DNA from 3 places in the Paenibacillus sp. LX16 genome. Region 2 is predicted to be linked to each of the others. Evidence: riboswitches for the same ligand, from Rfam matches in the RefSeq annotation. Region 2 holds a riboswitch; each other region holds the start of a gene.

Region 1 (4,836 bases), 1.4 Mb from region 2:
TTAGATTCCAAGGCGAGCAGACCTTCACGACGGGTAATGGATGCCCACTCGGTAAACGTACCGATGAGCTCTTTGCGGTCTAACAGTTTTTGTTCAGTGAAAATAACCTTGAACAGCTTCGGAATCCGTTTGATTTCTGCCATCGGGAAGGCCATAAATATACTCGCTGCCGTTCCGACGAAAATAATCATGTAAGCAGCGGGATTATTGACCAGATTGACGACCGGAGCGCCTTTTAAGATCATCCCGACGACCAGTGACAAAATCCCGAGCACAAGTCCGATAATGGTTGAAATTTGCATGATACACCTCATCCATGAGAATAGATTTTGAATCCTTTCATGCCGCCGGGGTCGTCCTTGCCCCAAGCGCGTCATTACAAGACGGATTATAGTATTTATCGACAAAACTCTCTTTTTTGTTAAGTGCGAATTTCCGGTATAATAAGGTGATTATGTATTAAATGGCGGAACCATTGGAGGAAATGGCATGGGAGTAAAGCATGGGCGTGAGTATGAACAAATTTTGAACGATTTGACAGAGGCTGTGGGGCGCATCCCAGATAGCTATGAATTTTTTGAGATGGAAGCAGAAGATTGGGACAGGCTGGACCCGGCGGGACGTCAGGAAGTCAATGAAGCTTTGGCAGAAGACTTATTTTATGCACTGGGTACAGAGCCCACAATCACTGTAGGGAGTGGCGTTGTGATCTATGAGCCGGAGCAGCATCGTATCTATGTACTCATTGGAGACGAGGAGCTGACGTCAGTCCCTTTGATTTGAGGTCCGTCTTATGGATTTATCAACGGGGCCGTGGTAATATGTACACCAATATATCGTAGTTTTGGCCGTATTTAAGCGGTCGAAAGGCTTCCGTATAAACGGGGAGGAGTTCGTAACATGCCTTTTACACAAGAAGAGATTGAAGCACATCTGGAGAAACTGGAGGGCTGGGAACTGGAGGAAGGACGATGGATCGTTCGAAAATATAATTTTTCCAGTTTTATGAAAGGGATTGCATTCGTGGATGAAGTTGCTGCTATATCTGAAGCATTCAATCATCATCCATTTATTACGATTGATTACAAGACCGTGACTCTGCGTTTGACCTCTTGGGACGACGGCGGTATTATGGCCGTGGATATTAAGGAAGCCCAACAATATAATGAAGCCTTTGAAAAAATGCGCAGCAGTCATTGAGCTTGTAATGATCTGTCGTATGATGATAAAAGCGCCTTCGCTATACAACATCGTGGTTGTATGCCGAAGGCGCTTTTATCATAGAACCTGGGTTGGGTGGTCGGGACGATATACCATACAATAAAACGGTTTTTTGCCATCGGGAGTCTGGCGTTCATAGGTATCTGTAAGCTCAAATCCAGCCGCCTTGTAGGCCCGGATAGCGCGCCCATTCCAAGTGAGCACCTCTAGATCAATTTCATTCTTCGGGTTGCGTCGTTGAGCTTCCTCTGCAATGGCACGGACAAAATCTGATCCTTTGCCATGTCCGCATCTGTCAGGGTGCATTCCAAGACCTAGCCGGGTCACACCGATCATAGGAAAATATTGAGCAAATCCCGTCAGCTTATTCTCTTCATCCAGTACGGCAACATATTGCTCTTGGCGAAGCGTGGGACTCCCAAATTCGACTTCAAGCGCCTTCATTTGTTCCCAGGGGAGCCAACCGTATATGTTATAAGGTGGATCATAGCGCCACTCACAGATTGCAGCCGCTTGATGCTCGTCCATCGGTACGATCCGATAGTTGGATATTGAGGCCGGCATGTGTTCCATCCTCCTTTTACACAGGTACTTCAATCATTAACAACAGATTGTAGACAAGTTGCAGGGGAATGGCAAGCGTGTTTATTTCATACCTAAGTCGGGTATACATTCAATAAGAAGGAATTACTGCTCATATGCTCCCCCAGCGGTGACGGTAAAACCGACGATGTTCGCTAAAATTGAAACCTTTTGAGGTCTCAGTTCGTCAGTAAAGATAATAATTGCTGATGTTGTGGACATAAAAAACCGCAATTCGATTCCGGCCAGAATCAAATTGCGGCTAGGGTTAGCTTGCTGTGCGTTAGTTATTCTACGTTATCGTCATCAGGAATTTCTGAAGCTACAGAATGGTAAGCGTCTGTGCTCATAATTCTTTTTGCACCGACATAGCGGTTAGCGTAATAATTTTCGTTCAGTGAGCTAACTACTACACCACGTGAAGTCGAGGAGTGGGCAAATTTCCCTTCACCTACGAAGATACCTACATGGGAAATGCCTCTTCCTGTGGTGTTGAAGAACACCAGGTCCCCAGGTCTCATTTCATCGCGGGATACAGAAGATCCCATTTTGAATTGTGATCCGGATTGATGCGGAAGTTTAATTCCCAGTTTGTTGAATACGTACATTGTGAAGCCGGAGCAATCGAATCCCTCGAGTGTAGTGCCTCCGCTTCTGTAGCTCGTTCCTTTGGCATCTTGAATGACCTGGTCCATCTTGGAGTCTGCATATGCACTGCCGCCACCGAATGTAAAAGATGTAAAGGCAATGGCAAGACCCATAGCTGCGATCGTTAGCTTCTTCTTCAAAAAAAATATACCCCTTCCAATGCCTGCGAGGTTAGCTTAAGGATTCGGTAGAAGGTTCCCCTATGACCACTCTGTTGCGAGATCAATTCACCCAAACTGGTTCCCCCGCTTCCTAGGTGCCAGGAATTAGGCTTAACTTAAGATGTGCACCTTGGAGAGCAGTATTCACAATAACGTTATTTTTGAGATAAAGGTTACAATAAAGATTACAAAGTTGTTACTATCAGTTCACTGCGATTATTGTAACAAAGACGGCTGGCTTTGGCAAATGTTTCATTGCAAAAAGTTACAAAAAAAATCTGCTCCTAATGTCTCAGGAACAGATCTTGTTAACAGTATTCAGTTATGTGTCGTTTGCGCGGGTATGAGTCAGGGTTTTTCGACAGACGGAAATGAAGTAAAAAACATAAAGGCAGGGTTTAGCTTCTACTGGAAATATCGGTATGCCATAGTCTGTACTGCGAACTGATATGCCACAGCCTGACCAGACTAGTAACAAAATGATACGATTGCTGGAGAATGAGCGCCAGCATGCCAGTCCAAATCATCGCCACGGTGCCAAATAGACCGAAGACCAGCAGCACACAAGCACCGAGCAAAAGGGATATACCGACAGCTGGGAGGAGCTGGCGAAAGAAGGCGAGCAGGGAGGATAGTATGGTGTGACCACCGACAGTACCCAGTTGCATATACAGGATGCACTGCCGAATGAACCATCCGTATGCCATCCATCCAATGACATAGGGCAATAAATGCAGCAGATAAGAGGGAGATTGAAGCGCTCCTGCTACAATAGGGTAGAGTCTCGGTACCACCCAAAAGGCGGGAAGCAGCAGCAGTCCCAACTCAATGGTGTAATACAACAGCGACGACATGCCATGGCGTTTCATACCCTTGAAAAAGGACAGGCTTTGCGGTTCAGTCGCATCGGTATGCAGACTTTGATATATTCCGGCTCTAATGAAGGGAGTGATCAGTATGCGTAGTACAGTCGCCCCTAGTAGTATCCACAAATACACATGTACTTCCCGGCTGTCCATCAGAGCAATCTGGCTCTCCATCCAAAACAAGGTCTGTCCCAGCTCGTTTTGACCCTGATCAGGATAACGGAGCAATAGCGGGATAACGGCAGACTGCACCAGCCGATAGAGAAACACCCCCCACAGTAGTCGATACAGAAATAAAATGATAACGATATAAAATCGTATGCGCACCAGCGCCCAGCCCTCTTTTATAACAGTCCGCATCTATAGACACCTCACCATGACAGACTTCCAAGCAGTGTCTCCAACAGCTTGGTTACACTTATACTCCAACGGGTTTGTTGTTTTTCGTCCAATTCGGCCTTTAGGCTATTGTTAATATGCTTATTCTCCAGTGCAATGGTATATAGAGGATCAAGGGTTACATAGGAAACGGGAGAAGTACTTTTGACCCGAAAAGTTGTGCTTTTGCCCGCGCCGTCCCAAGCCTTGAATATCGTTGTCCCATCCTTGAAGGTAAATTGGACAGGGATCTTGGGATAATCCGCCCCTTTTTTGCTGACCGTCACGACTGCTTCATATCCATTCTCCAGCTTGTGGTTTGTGATGTGATCCACTGAAAAGTCCGCCATTTGGCCGTCATATACATACTGTTCAAAATAGTGGCTCCATGAGCGTCCGGTGACTCTCTCCACGATACGTTGAAAATCCTGTGAGGACGGATGCTTGAATCGGTACGTCTGGACGTAGGTCCGCATAATGCGATCCATTTTTTTCATACCCACCTGACGTTCAATGCCCCGTAGTACCAGCTTGCCTCGAGAGTAGGCATTTTGCGCGTACTCAGCAGCTGAGCCGTACTTCCATGACTCGCGGTTTAGCGGCTGTGGGGAGGCTACCTGTCCCGATTGTAATGGCAAGTTGGGGGTAAGCCCATATTCTTGTTCCATAAGCCGCTCCTCTGCATAGGAGGTGAAGCCTTCATCCAGCCACGGCTCCTCAAATTCATTATTGGCTACCATTCCGTAGAAATATTGATGTCCAATCTCATGAACTAATGTCCGTTCCAGACTATAGCCAGGATTCAGATTACCCGCAGCAGCGGCTGTGATGAGTGTCGGATACTCCATACCGCCGGCTCCATTGCCTGATTTGGGTGGAACCACGATGGATAGGGTGGAATATGGATAAGGCCCGTACCATTTGCTGTAGTACGAAAGGGCGGCCTTCGCGGCGCTCATATAGCGTCCTTTGAGCTCCTT
Region 2 (4,836 bases):
GCCTGCCAAGAAGGAGTATCGAAAATATAAGATCCGTTCTGTGCAGGGACCCGATGATTATGAAACGATGCGTGAGGTTATCCGACGTAGATATGAACGTGTGCTTAAGGAAAATTTGGAACGTCCCGACTTGATCGTTGTCGATGGTGGACGTGGACAAATTAAGGCGGCGACCGATGTATTGCAAAATGAGCTGGGTTTGTTCATTCCTGTGTGTGGACTGGTGAAGGATGCCAAACATAGAACTTCCCAACTATTAGTGGGAGAGTCCTCTGAGGCCGTGACACTTGCACGCAATAGCGAAGAATTTTATCTGCTGCAACGGATTCAGGACGAGGTTCACCGTTTTGCCATCACGTTCCACCGCGAGCAACGCGGCAAATCTATGGTAACTTCCCGGCTGGATTCTATTCCAGGCATCGGCGAGAAACGGCGTAAGTTACTGCTTAAGCATTTTGGATCGCTCAAAAAAATAAGAGAGGCCAGTGTCGAAGACTTCCGGCCTCTCTCTATTGGGGATAAGCTTGCGCGTCAGATTATAGCTGCCCTTCAGGAGGAGGAGTCGTAGAATGCGGCTCCTCTTTTTTTATAGGTTCAAACATAATTCGATTCGGCTTTTTAGGACTAAACCAATAAATGATGTAACCCACAATGGCTGGAAGTAAGATCCAGAATAGACCCGCGCTCACGTTCACAGTATCTCCCAGACTCATCACACTAAGTCCCATTAGAATGCTGTCAAAAATAACGTGGCTGAACATGGCGGCAATAAAGCCGTAACGCAGGAACACAAAACTGAACAGCAAACCAAGAAAAGTCAGCTCAATAGGTCTGGAAATCACCGGATAGATCGGATAAAGTGTATGTCCCAGTGCCCAAATCAGCGTGGTGATCAGACAAGCCACAAAAGTATTTTTCACTATTTTTTTGACCATCGGAATACCAAACAGACGGTAGACAGTCTCTTCTCCAATACCTGCCATCCAGGCCATAATCGGCAGTAGCCATGGATAAGCCATATTGTAAGGGGATTGTGTGGCATCTGTTGTGGAGAATGTATTGAATGTGCGCTCCAGTATAAAGAATAAGATGGATTGTACCCCGAGTAAAATAAAGGCCCACAAGTAGCCAACATACATACTGCGAAGCACATACAGCCCGTAGCCCGGCTCTTTCGCACGTGGCCATGCATTCAGCCCAACCTGACGCATAAGTCCGTCACCGCCGACCAAGGAGAAGTAGAGCGCTACAGCCATGAAGAAGGTAACACCAATCTGGAAAACCATAAGAAATATAAGCATGCCCTTACCGCCTGCTTCTGCTTGCAATAAAGGTAGCATGTTCATGGTCCCAGCTATACTGGCAATAAAGTATATAACGGACAGAACAATGCCGCGTACAAATGAAGTATATCGTCGTGTGAGTGACGCATATACAATGGCAAGTACACCCAGCACAAAGCTAAATAGGGCATAACCCGCATAGGTCATCCAATTCGCCCAAAATGTTTGCTTTTCGATATATTCAGTATAGGACGACGGGGCTGAAAAGCTTTGAGTGAAGGAGCGAACATCACCGTCTTCAAAAGTAAAAGCCAGTGTAAGTACCGAGGCGCCGATTTTTTTATCGTCTACGGTATACTTTAATCCGCCTTCTTTTTCAGTGGTCGCGAGCTTCAAGTCCGACGGCTTAAAGCCAAAGCGCTTGACCCATACTGCGGCCGTCTGCTCCTTGGCTTCGAGCGTCATGCCGTCCTCAGCCACACGTACAAGCCTGTTACGTGCTTGTTCATCCGTAGAAATATCAGCCTGTGTGTAATTGGTGTTGGAGGTGATCCGTTTAAAGCTTACGACCTTCCCAGTGGATAAATCTACATGAATTTGCAGTTTGCTCTTCGCTGAGGATTCAGGCAGATCGACCCGAAAGGTTTCGTAAGGGTAACTTTTTTTCCATGTACGGTCGTACTGTTGAAGCAGTTTTTCTCTAGATAAATAACCGTACAAATCTGTTTCGGCCTGATAGGTCACGACAGGCTCCTCTGGCTGTGATTCAGTATAGCCCAGCTCGGAGCGGGCGAAGTCCAATGCGTGTATGACCGCTTCTTGTTTGCTGATGACCTTTGCGTTCATTACTGATTCTGGACTCGGATTGCTAAGCGAGGGAATAAGCAATTGAAAGATAAAAAAGCAAATCAGGCCAATCCCGCCCAGCAAGCCTAATTTTTTGAAGTTGGCCGTGAGCACGACCGGTTTCCCGATAGGATTCATGAGTTTCCTCCTTAATCTGTAAATAAGAACATCCATTAAAGATATCATACTGCACAGGTTCCCGCCAACAGACCAGCGATATTCATGAAAATAGAGCGAAAGCACTTTAAAGTTCCAATAAAATAAGATAAGCTGCGATTAAACGTTGCCCATTCGCAAAATAAAGCCAATATCACGTTTTTTCGGCGAAATCGGTTTTGTGCTCTGGATATAGAAGGATTATAATCTTGAGGCAATGCCTATGAAATACATAGGTAATGATATACAATTGAGCCGAATTTCTATGGGAAAACGGGGGAACCATGTTACTGGGGTGAATTTTACAACCGATCCTGGAAGTGTAAATAGGGCATACTGTGCTGCCCGAATCCGTCAGCTAACCTCGTAGGCTATGAGCAGGAACCAAGTCAGGCACTCGGTTTTCCGGTGTCTTTTTTGTGTGTATAAAAGTGTAAAAGTTTGCTGAGTTAAGGACGCTGCGCGCCATTAGCACAGGGGGATCGAATAGTGCTTGACATGCATTCTTCCTGTATTCAGGGAATGCTAATTATAGTTACTTAAGGTTTGGAAAAATCAAAAAATTCAGGGGCAACGACGATCGGAAGATCAAATGGAACGCGTAGCGAGCTTACACCGTATTAAATCACTGTTTTTATAGTTTTAAGGATTAGGAGAGAAGTGATGAATAGATGAATCCCAATGCAAGCTGGCTCCGGCTTTCTCCACCGCAGATATTCGTTGCGGGCTTTGCCATTATCATTCTAATAGGTAGTTTATTGTTAATGCTGCCGATCTCTAATACAACAGGAAAACCACTTGCGTTTATAGACGCTTTGTTTACTGCCGCCTCTGCGACCTGTGTAACCGGGCTTGTCGTAAAGGATACCGGTCTCTTTTTTACCACTTTTGGTCAAGTTGTCATCGTTGCGCTGATCCAGATCGGCGGTCTTGGCTTTATGACCATGGCTACCTTGATTGCACTGGTGTTCAAGCGTCGGATTTCCCTGCGGGAGCGTCTCATTTTGCAGGAAGCGATGAATCAGACTTCTGTAGAGGGAATTGTCGGGTTAATCCGTAAGGTATTACTGTACTCACTGGTTATTGAAGGCGTATGCGCTACGATATTCTCGGTTCGCTGGTCCTTTGATATGCCCGTAGGCAGGGCGATTTATTTTGGAATCTGGCATGCCATCTCCATGTTTAACAATGCTGGTTTTGATTTATTCGGTGAATTTCGTAGCTTGACAGGTTATGTATATGATCCGATTGTTAATTTTACCGCAATGTTTCTGATTATTTCTGGCGGCATTGGTTTTGTAGTGATGTCAGACCTGGCAGAATATCGCAAGCGCAAGAGACTGTCCTTGCATACCAAGGTGGTACTCAGCATGACGGGCGCTATGATTGTAGTCGGCACGCTCGTGATTTTTGTATTTGAGTTTACGAATCCGAAGACTCTGGGCTCGCTTGATTGGGGTGGTAAGCTACTGGGATCTTTATTCCAGTCCGTTACTCCCCGTACCGCAGGTGCCAATACCTTGGACATTGCAGGCTTGCGGCAGGCTACGCAGTTTTTTATCATCATACTCATGTTTATCGGGGCTTCTCCTGGCTCTACTGGAGGCGGGATTAAGACCACAACATTCGCCCTGCTCATTGGAGCGGTGATTTCGATGCTGCGGGGGCGGGAAGATATTGTACTGTTCAAGTACCGACTTGCGCAGGGACGAATTTACAAGGCTTTGACCATTACACTGCTGGGGTTGCTGTTCGTGATCGGGGTAACGATGATTTTGTCGGCAACTGAAGATCATCATTTTCTGATGATCTTGTTCGAGACGGTGTCTGCGTTTGGTACGGTGGGGCTGTCGATGGGGCTTACACCTGATTTGACAGTCATAGGCAAGCTGGTGATCACCCTAACGATGTTTGCAGGTAGACTGGGCCCACTCACGCTAGCTTATGCACTGGGGCCGAAAAAGGGTAAAGAATTATATCGTCATCCGGAAGGCAAAATGATTATAGGATGAATCATTTCATAATATGCAGTATACATTTCGTGGGTTTAATCATTTCAGGATTTTGCAAAATCCTCATTTATGAAATTGATTCAGATAAGGGAGTTTTCGAGTAGATATGAAAACGCAGCAGTTTGTAGTTATTGGCTTGGGGAGGTTTGGCTCAAGCCTGGCTTTGCAATTGGTGGATATGGGGTGCGAGGTGCTAGGCATTGACCGGAATGAGGATGTTGTGGACAGTATGAGTGAGATGTTGACACATACTGTCGTGGCGGACGCTACCGATGAAGACTCGTTGCGATCACTGGGCATCCGTAATTTCGATTGTGGCATTGTTGCTATTGGTGATGACATTCAGGTAAGCATCCTCACCGCCATTTTGCTGAAGGAGCTGGGTGTGAAAAAAGTCGTAGCCAAAGCCATATCTGTGCTGCACGGGCGTGCGTTAGAGAAGCTCGGTGTAGACCGGATCATTTATCCAGAACGGGATATGGGTATCCGGGTGGCTCACCAGCTAGTCACGCCTAATTTGCTCGATTATTTGGAGTTGT
Region 3 (4,836 bases), 1.3 Mb from region 2:
ATCTGATGCTCGACGAGTCATTAATCCAGACTGTATTTAGCCAATGGAAACGAGAAAAGGACGAGATTTTAAGTGATTTGAGCAGCCGTTTTATGGACCGTAGATTGTATAAATATGTAGAGATTGAAAATATGGATACAGATACCATTGACAGTATTCGAGAAGCTTTGAAAGAGGCTGGTTTGCACCCTGAATATGATTTTGAAATTGATTTTCCAACAGATCTTCCTTATGATGTGTTTCGGCAGGGTGGCTCGACGGACAACCAGATTTTACTGCTTGGACGTCAGGGCGAGGTGAGTGAAATATCCGAAGTTTCGGAAATTGTGCGCTCAATAAGTGGTATTCACCGAGGAAAATATCATATGTATTTTCCCCAGAATAAATTGAACGCGGTAAAAGACAGGCTTCCTGCCGAAATAAGGAATTATTTTGTCAAAGAATAGACAACTATATAGAAATGTAAGTAAAAAAAGGAGATGTAAGCCTTGGGTTTATTCGACACTCATACTCACTTGGATGCGCCACAATTTGACGAAGATCGTGAAGAAGTTATAGCACGTGCTGTCGAATCAGGAGTAACGCGGATGATCAATATCGGATTTAATCGTGAGACCATTCCATCCACCATGAAATTGGCCGAGACGTACGATTTTATTTATGCGGCAGTTGGATGGCATCCGCAGGATGCGATTACAATGCAGGAGGGCGATCTAGAATGGATTGCATCGTTATGCAGTCATAAGAAGGTTGTAGCCATCGGGGAGATCGGTCTGGATTATTATTGGGATACATCACCGAAGGATGTTCAGCATCGGGTGTTGCGAAGTCAAATTGGTCTGGCTCGTGAACTCAAAATGCCCATTGTTATTCATAACCGGGATGCCCATGAAGATATTGTTAAGATTTTGCGCGAGGAAAAAGCGAGTGAGATTGGAGGAGTCATGCACTCCTTTTCGGGTAGCTGGGAGACAGCCAAAATGGTGCTGGATATGGGATTTCACCTTTCCTTCGGTGGTCCAATAACGTTCAAAAATGCCAAGCAGCCAAAAGAGGTGCTCGCACAGGTGCCGCTGGACCGTCTGCTCATTGAAACTGATGCTCCCTATCTGACGCCTCATCCGTTTCGTGGGAAGCGAAATGAGTCTGCACATGTGAGACTGGTGGCAGAGGCTGCAGCCCAAATCAAGGGGATTACAGTGGAGGAATTAGTGTCAATAACGACCCGAAATGCCCTGGAACGATTTGACATTCAATGAAAAAGTGAAGAAATCGATCAAAATAAAGAGATAGACGAAGCTAATCATGAATTTGTTGCAGGAAACTCGAGAATATTACAATATTTTAACCGAATATTTTAAAAAATGTACTTGAAACCTGCTTTACAACATGCATAGAAACAGGATATCATCTTTTCAGTGAATTGTTGTTTGAATGTAAACATCAACAAGTCATTTCATGAACCAGTCTCGCTGAGTCCCTTTTACAGGGAACGGGGGAACCGATATGGCTTACAGTACGTCCGGCGTATGTGCAAGAAGGGAACGTCTCTTCCGCCAGCCGGCTCGACCTAAATTCTTTTCCCGGATGGGATTGAACAGGTGGAGGAGCCGTATTTCGATTTCTTTCTGGGTCTTCGGGGTGAATGTGAAGGCGACCGCCATGAGCGGTTGACCCAAGCTAGGGCGACTCTCTACGTCCGAACCCGACAGCTAACCCCGTAAGCGTAACAAGAGAGAAGCCATCTCGTGCATGAGTTTTCCCGCATATTCACACATGCCGGAAGCCACGAAAGAGCTCTCTAGTCTCTTTCTCTGGCTTTTTTTGTTGTGAATAAAAGAAAATCTGTCATCATACTGTGGTTAAACAGGGGAGGACAGCATGCCGCGAAGACGGGTACATGGTGCAGGACAGTCGTAGTTTGGGCTTGTCTTGTAGAAAATCTGTTATAGTCACGTCAAATCTCAACTATGTCTTACTCCAGACGGCGGGCTATGTAAGGAGGACGGAGGAAATGGGAATTTTCCAAAAAAAGGATACCCATGAGTCACGCTCATCCAGCATGTCTTACGTATTGCGTTGGAAGCAAGAGAATGTGCGCCAGGCTGCTTTGGTTGCTATTTTTCTAATCGCGCTAACGATTATGATTTCAATTCTGATGTACACGCAATCTAAAAAACAAGTCTTTTTTGTCATCGATGGCAAGGCGTCTGCGGTAGAAACCCGGGAATCCAAGCTTCAAGATTTGCTGAGCGAGCATTCCATTTCACTTCAGCCGCATGATACAGTTTCCATGCCGCTAAATGGAGCAATACAGGATGGGGATCGCGTAGTCATTAAACGTGCCAATCAGGTTAAAGTATCTTCAGGCAATGAGACGAAAAAGCTGTACACAACAGAAAATACAGTAGAAGGTGCCATTCGTACCTCGGGCTATAAATTATCGTCAACGGATAAAGTTTATCCTGCGTTGGATGCCTCTGTTTCGTCTAACATGGACATAAAAATCGTCCGTGTGAAGAAACAGCAGGTCGAACAGAAAAAACAGGTGCCTTATCAGGTCATCAAAACGGCCGATCCGAGTCTCTATAAAGGCGATAATCGGGTCATTCAAAGTGGCAAATCGGGTGTGGTAGTCCAGCACGTTCAAAAGGTATATCATGATGGAAAGTTGGTATCCAAACAGCTGGTTAACAAGGAAGTTGCACAGAACCGTGTGGATAAGGTCATTGCGGTAGGAACGAAGAAAAAACCGGTCGTTCTTGCTGCTTCCGTCGGTCCCAATGATGCGGTTAAGGCAACAACGGTTAGTTCGGGCAGTGCTGTCCGTAAAGCAGGCGTAAATTTTAAATATAGCAAAGTTTTACAAAATGTCTCCATGACGGCGTATTCCTCACAGGAGCCAGGTATCGGTACACGTACTGCATCCGGCGCACGTGTCACGGAAGGACGCACCATCGCGGTCGATCCGAGTGTAATTCCAATCGGCTGGTGGGTGTATATCGAAGGGGTGGGCTTCCGCCGTGCGGAGGATACCGGTGGCGCGATTAAAGGCCACAAAATCGATGTGTATTATGAGAGTTTGAGCCGAGCCAACCAATTTGGTCGTAAGCACGGTAAAACCGTATATGTTATCGGACCGGTAAAGCCTGAAATCAACTAAAACAGGTTGTGTATCTTGAGGGCAATGCGATAGTATTAACAACATAGTTATGCCATGCTAAGAAGAGGATATCCTCTTCTTATTTTGTTTTCAAAAGCAGGGAAAGATAAATATAGCTTGCTGTGTAGCAGTGGAGGGAAATGCAAATGATCAAGGAAGTGATCGTGGTAGAGGGCCGAGATGATACGGTGGCCATTCGCCGCGCTGTTGAAGCGGATACAATAGAAACTGGCGGCTCAGCCATTAATAAAATGACGCTGCGTAAAATTGCATTGGCGCAGGAGCGGCGGGGGGTCATCATTTTAACCGATCCCGATCATGCAGGGGAGCGCATTCGTAAGATTATCGCTTCCAAGGTACCCGGCTGCAAGCAGGCTTTTATACCCGAGGCAGAAGCGACGCGCAAAGGAGATATTGGCGTGGAGAATGCCTCACCAGAAGCGATCAGACACGCCCTTGCACGGGTCCATACGACAGTGGAAGGCGCCGACCCGCTGATTGAGTGGGCGGACCTGATTGATGCTGGACTCATCACCCACCCCAATGCTGCTGCACGCCGTATGGCCTTAGGGAATGTGCTGGGTATTGGTTATTGTAACGGAAAGCAGCTACATAAACGGCTCTCTGTATTTCAGATCAGCCGCGAGGAATTTGCCGGGGCGCTGGCACAAATTGAAAGTGAAGGATTGTGATGTCCGTATGACAGGGATTCAAGATATAGCAACACCGCGGCGTACGAAGGAAATTATTCAACGGCACGGTTTTTCGTTCAAAAAGAGTTTGGGACAAAATTTCCTGATTGATCAAAATATTCTCAATAAGATTGTAAATGCTGCCGGATTGGATGAGACGAAGGGTGCACTTGAGATCGGTCCTGGGATTGGCGCTTTGACCGAGAAGCTGGCGCAATCGGCCAAGGCGGTTACCGCTGTCGAGATTGACCAGCGGCTGCTGCCAATTCTCGAAGAGGTGTTGGCCCCTTACGAGCATGTGAAGGTACGTCATGGAGACGTGCTGAAGCTGGATTTGCGCGAGGTGTTCGCAGCCGATTTTGCAGACGTGAGCAAAGTAAGTGTCGTGGCTAATCTGCCGTACTACGTTACTACACCGATTCTGATGAGGCTGCTGGAGGACAAGCTCCCTCTGGAGAATATCGTCGTTATGATCCAAAAAGAAGTGGCTGAGCGCATGGCTGCGTCTCCTGGAACGAAGGATTACGGCAGTCTGAGCATTGCGGTGCAATATTACAGCGAACCTGAATTAGTCTGTACTGTGCCGAATACAGTATTTATTCCCCAGCCGAATGTGGAGTCTGCAGTCATCCGGCTGCGTGTACGGGAAGCCCCTCCGGTGGAAGTGGTGGATGAGAAGCACTTCTTTGAAGTGGTTCATGCTGCTTTTGCCCAGCGTCGTAAAACCATCTCCAATAATTTAAAAAGCCGTTTCTTCACCAAAGAGAACAGGGACACGCTGGAGCCGCTGTTGCAACAAGCTGGTATTGAACCCTCCCGTCGAGGAGAAACGTTAAGTATTGAGGAATTTGCGCGCCTCAGCGCTGTGCTATTGGAGGCAGGTATATCCTAAGCTGGAACCAAACTGTGCATTCACCCATACGATATAGGAGGGGTGATACAGTGTGATGAGTTTAGGAGACTTGGTCGTTCGGAAATCGT

Evidence for each region. Region 2 has a riboswitch for cyclic di-AMP ahead of T3H97_RS20785 (TrkH family potassium uptake protein). Riboswitches for the same ligand answer to the same signal wherever they lie in the genome.
Region 1: linked by a shared signal. The riboswitch ahead of T3H97_RS00535 (C40 family peptidase) and the one ahead of T3H97_RS20785 (TrkH family potassium uptake protein) in region 2 are both predicted to bind cyclic di-AMP.
Region 3: linked by a shared signal. The riboswitch ahead of T3H97_RS00140 (resuscitation-promoting factor) and the one ahead of T3H97_RS20785 (TrkH family potassium uptake protein) in region 2 are both predicted to bind cyclic di-AMP.

Annotation. Positions count from the first base shown of each region.
Region 1 is NZ_CP141152.1:132,942-137,777, forward strand. It holds gene motA (flagellar motor stator protein MotA) at 1-302, opposite strand, end outside; gene T3H97_RS00520 (hypothetical protein) at 490-783, shown strand; gene T3H97_RS00525 (4a-hydroxytetrahydrobiopterin dehydratase) at 901-1,200, shown strand; gene T3H97_RS00530 (GNAT family N-acetyltransferase) at 1,279-1,785, opposite strand; gene T3H97_RS00535 (C40 family peptidase) at 2,091-2,591, opposite strand; cyclic di-AMP (ydaO/yuaA leader) riboswitch at 2,597-2,734, opposite strand; gene T3H97_RS00540 (hypothetical protein) at 3,011-3,838, opposite strand; gene T3H97_RS00545 (M1 family metallopeptidase) at 3,850-4,836, opposite strand, start outside.
Region 2 is NZ_CP141152.1:4,640,638-4,645,473, reverse strand. It holds gene uvrC (excinuclease ABC subunit UvrC) at 1-568, shown strand, start outside; gene T3H97_RS20790 (CPBP family intramembrane glutamic endopeptidase) at 537-2,267, opposite strand; cyclic di-AMP (ydaO/yuaA leader) riboswitch at 2,529-2,673, shown strand; gene T3H97_RS20785 (TrkH family potassium uptake protein) at 2,957-4,297, shown strand; gene T3H97_RS20780 (potassium channel family protein) at 4,404-4,836, shown strand, end outside.
Region 3 is NZ_CP141152.1:28,469-33,304, forward strand. It holds gene T3H97_RS00130 (HD domain-containing protein) at 1-446, shown strand, start outside; gene T3H97_RS00135 (TatD family hydrolase) at 489-1,259, shown strand; cyclic di-AMP (ydaO/yuaA leader) riboswitch at 1,461-1,743, shown strand; gene T3H97_RS00140 (resuscitation-promoting factor) at 2,015-3,163, shown strand; gene rnmV (ribonuclease M5) at 3,310-3,855, shown strand; gene rsmA (16S rRNA (adenine(1518)-N(6)/adenine(1519)-N(6))-dimethyltransferase RsmA) at 3,863-4,747, shown strand; gene yabG (sporulation peptidase YabG) at 4,803-4,836, shown strand, end outside.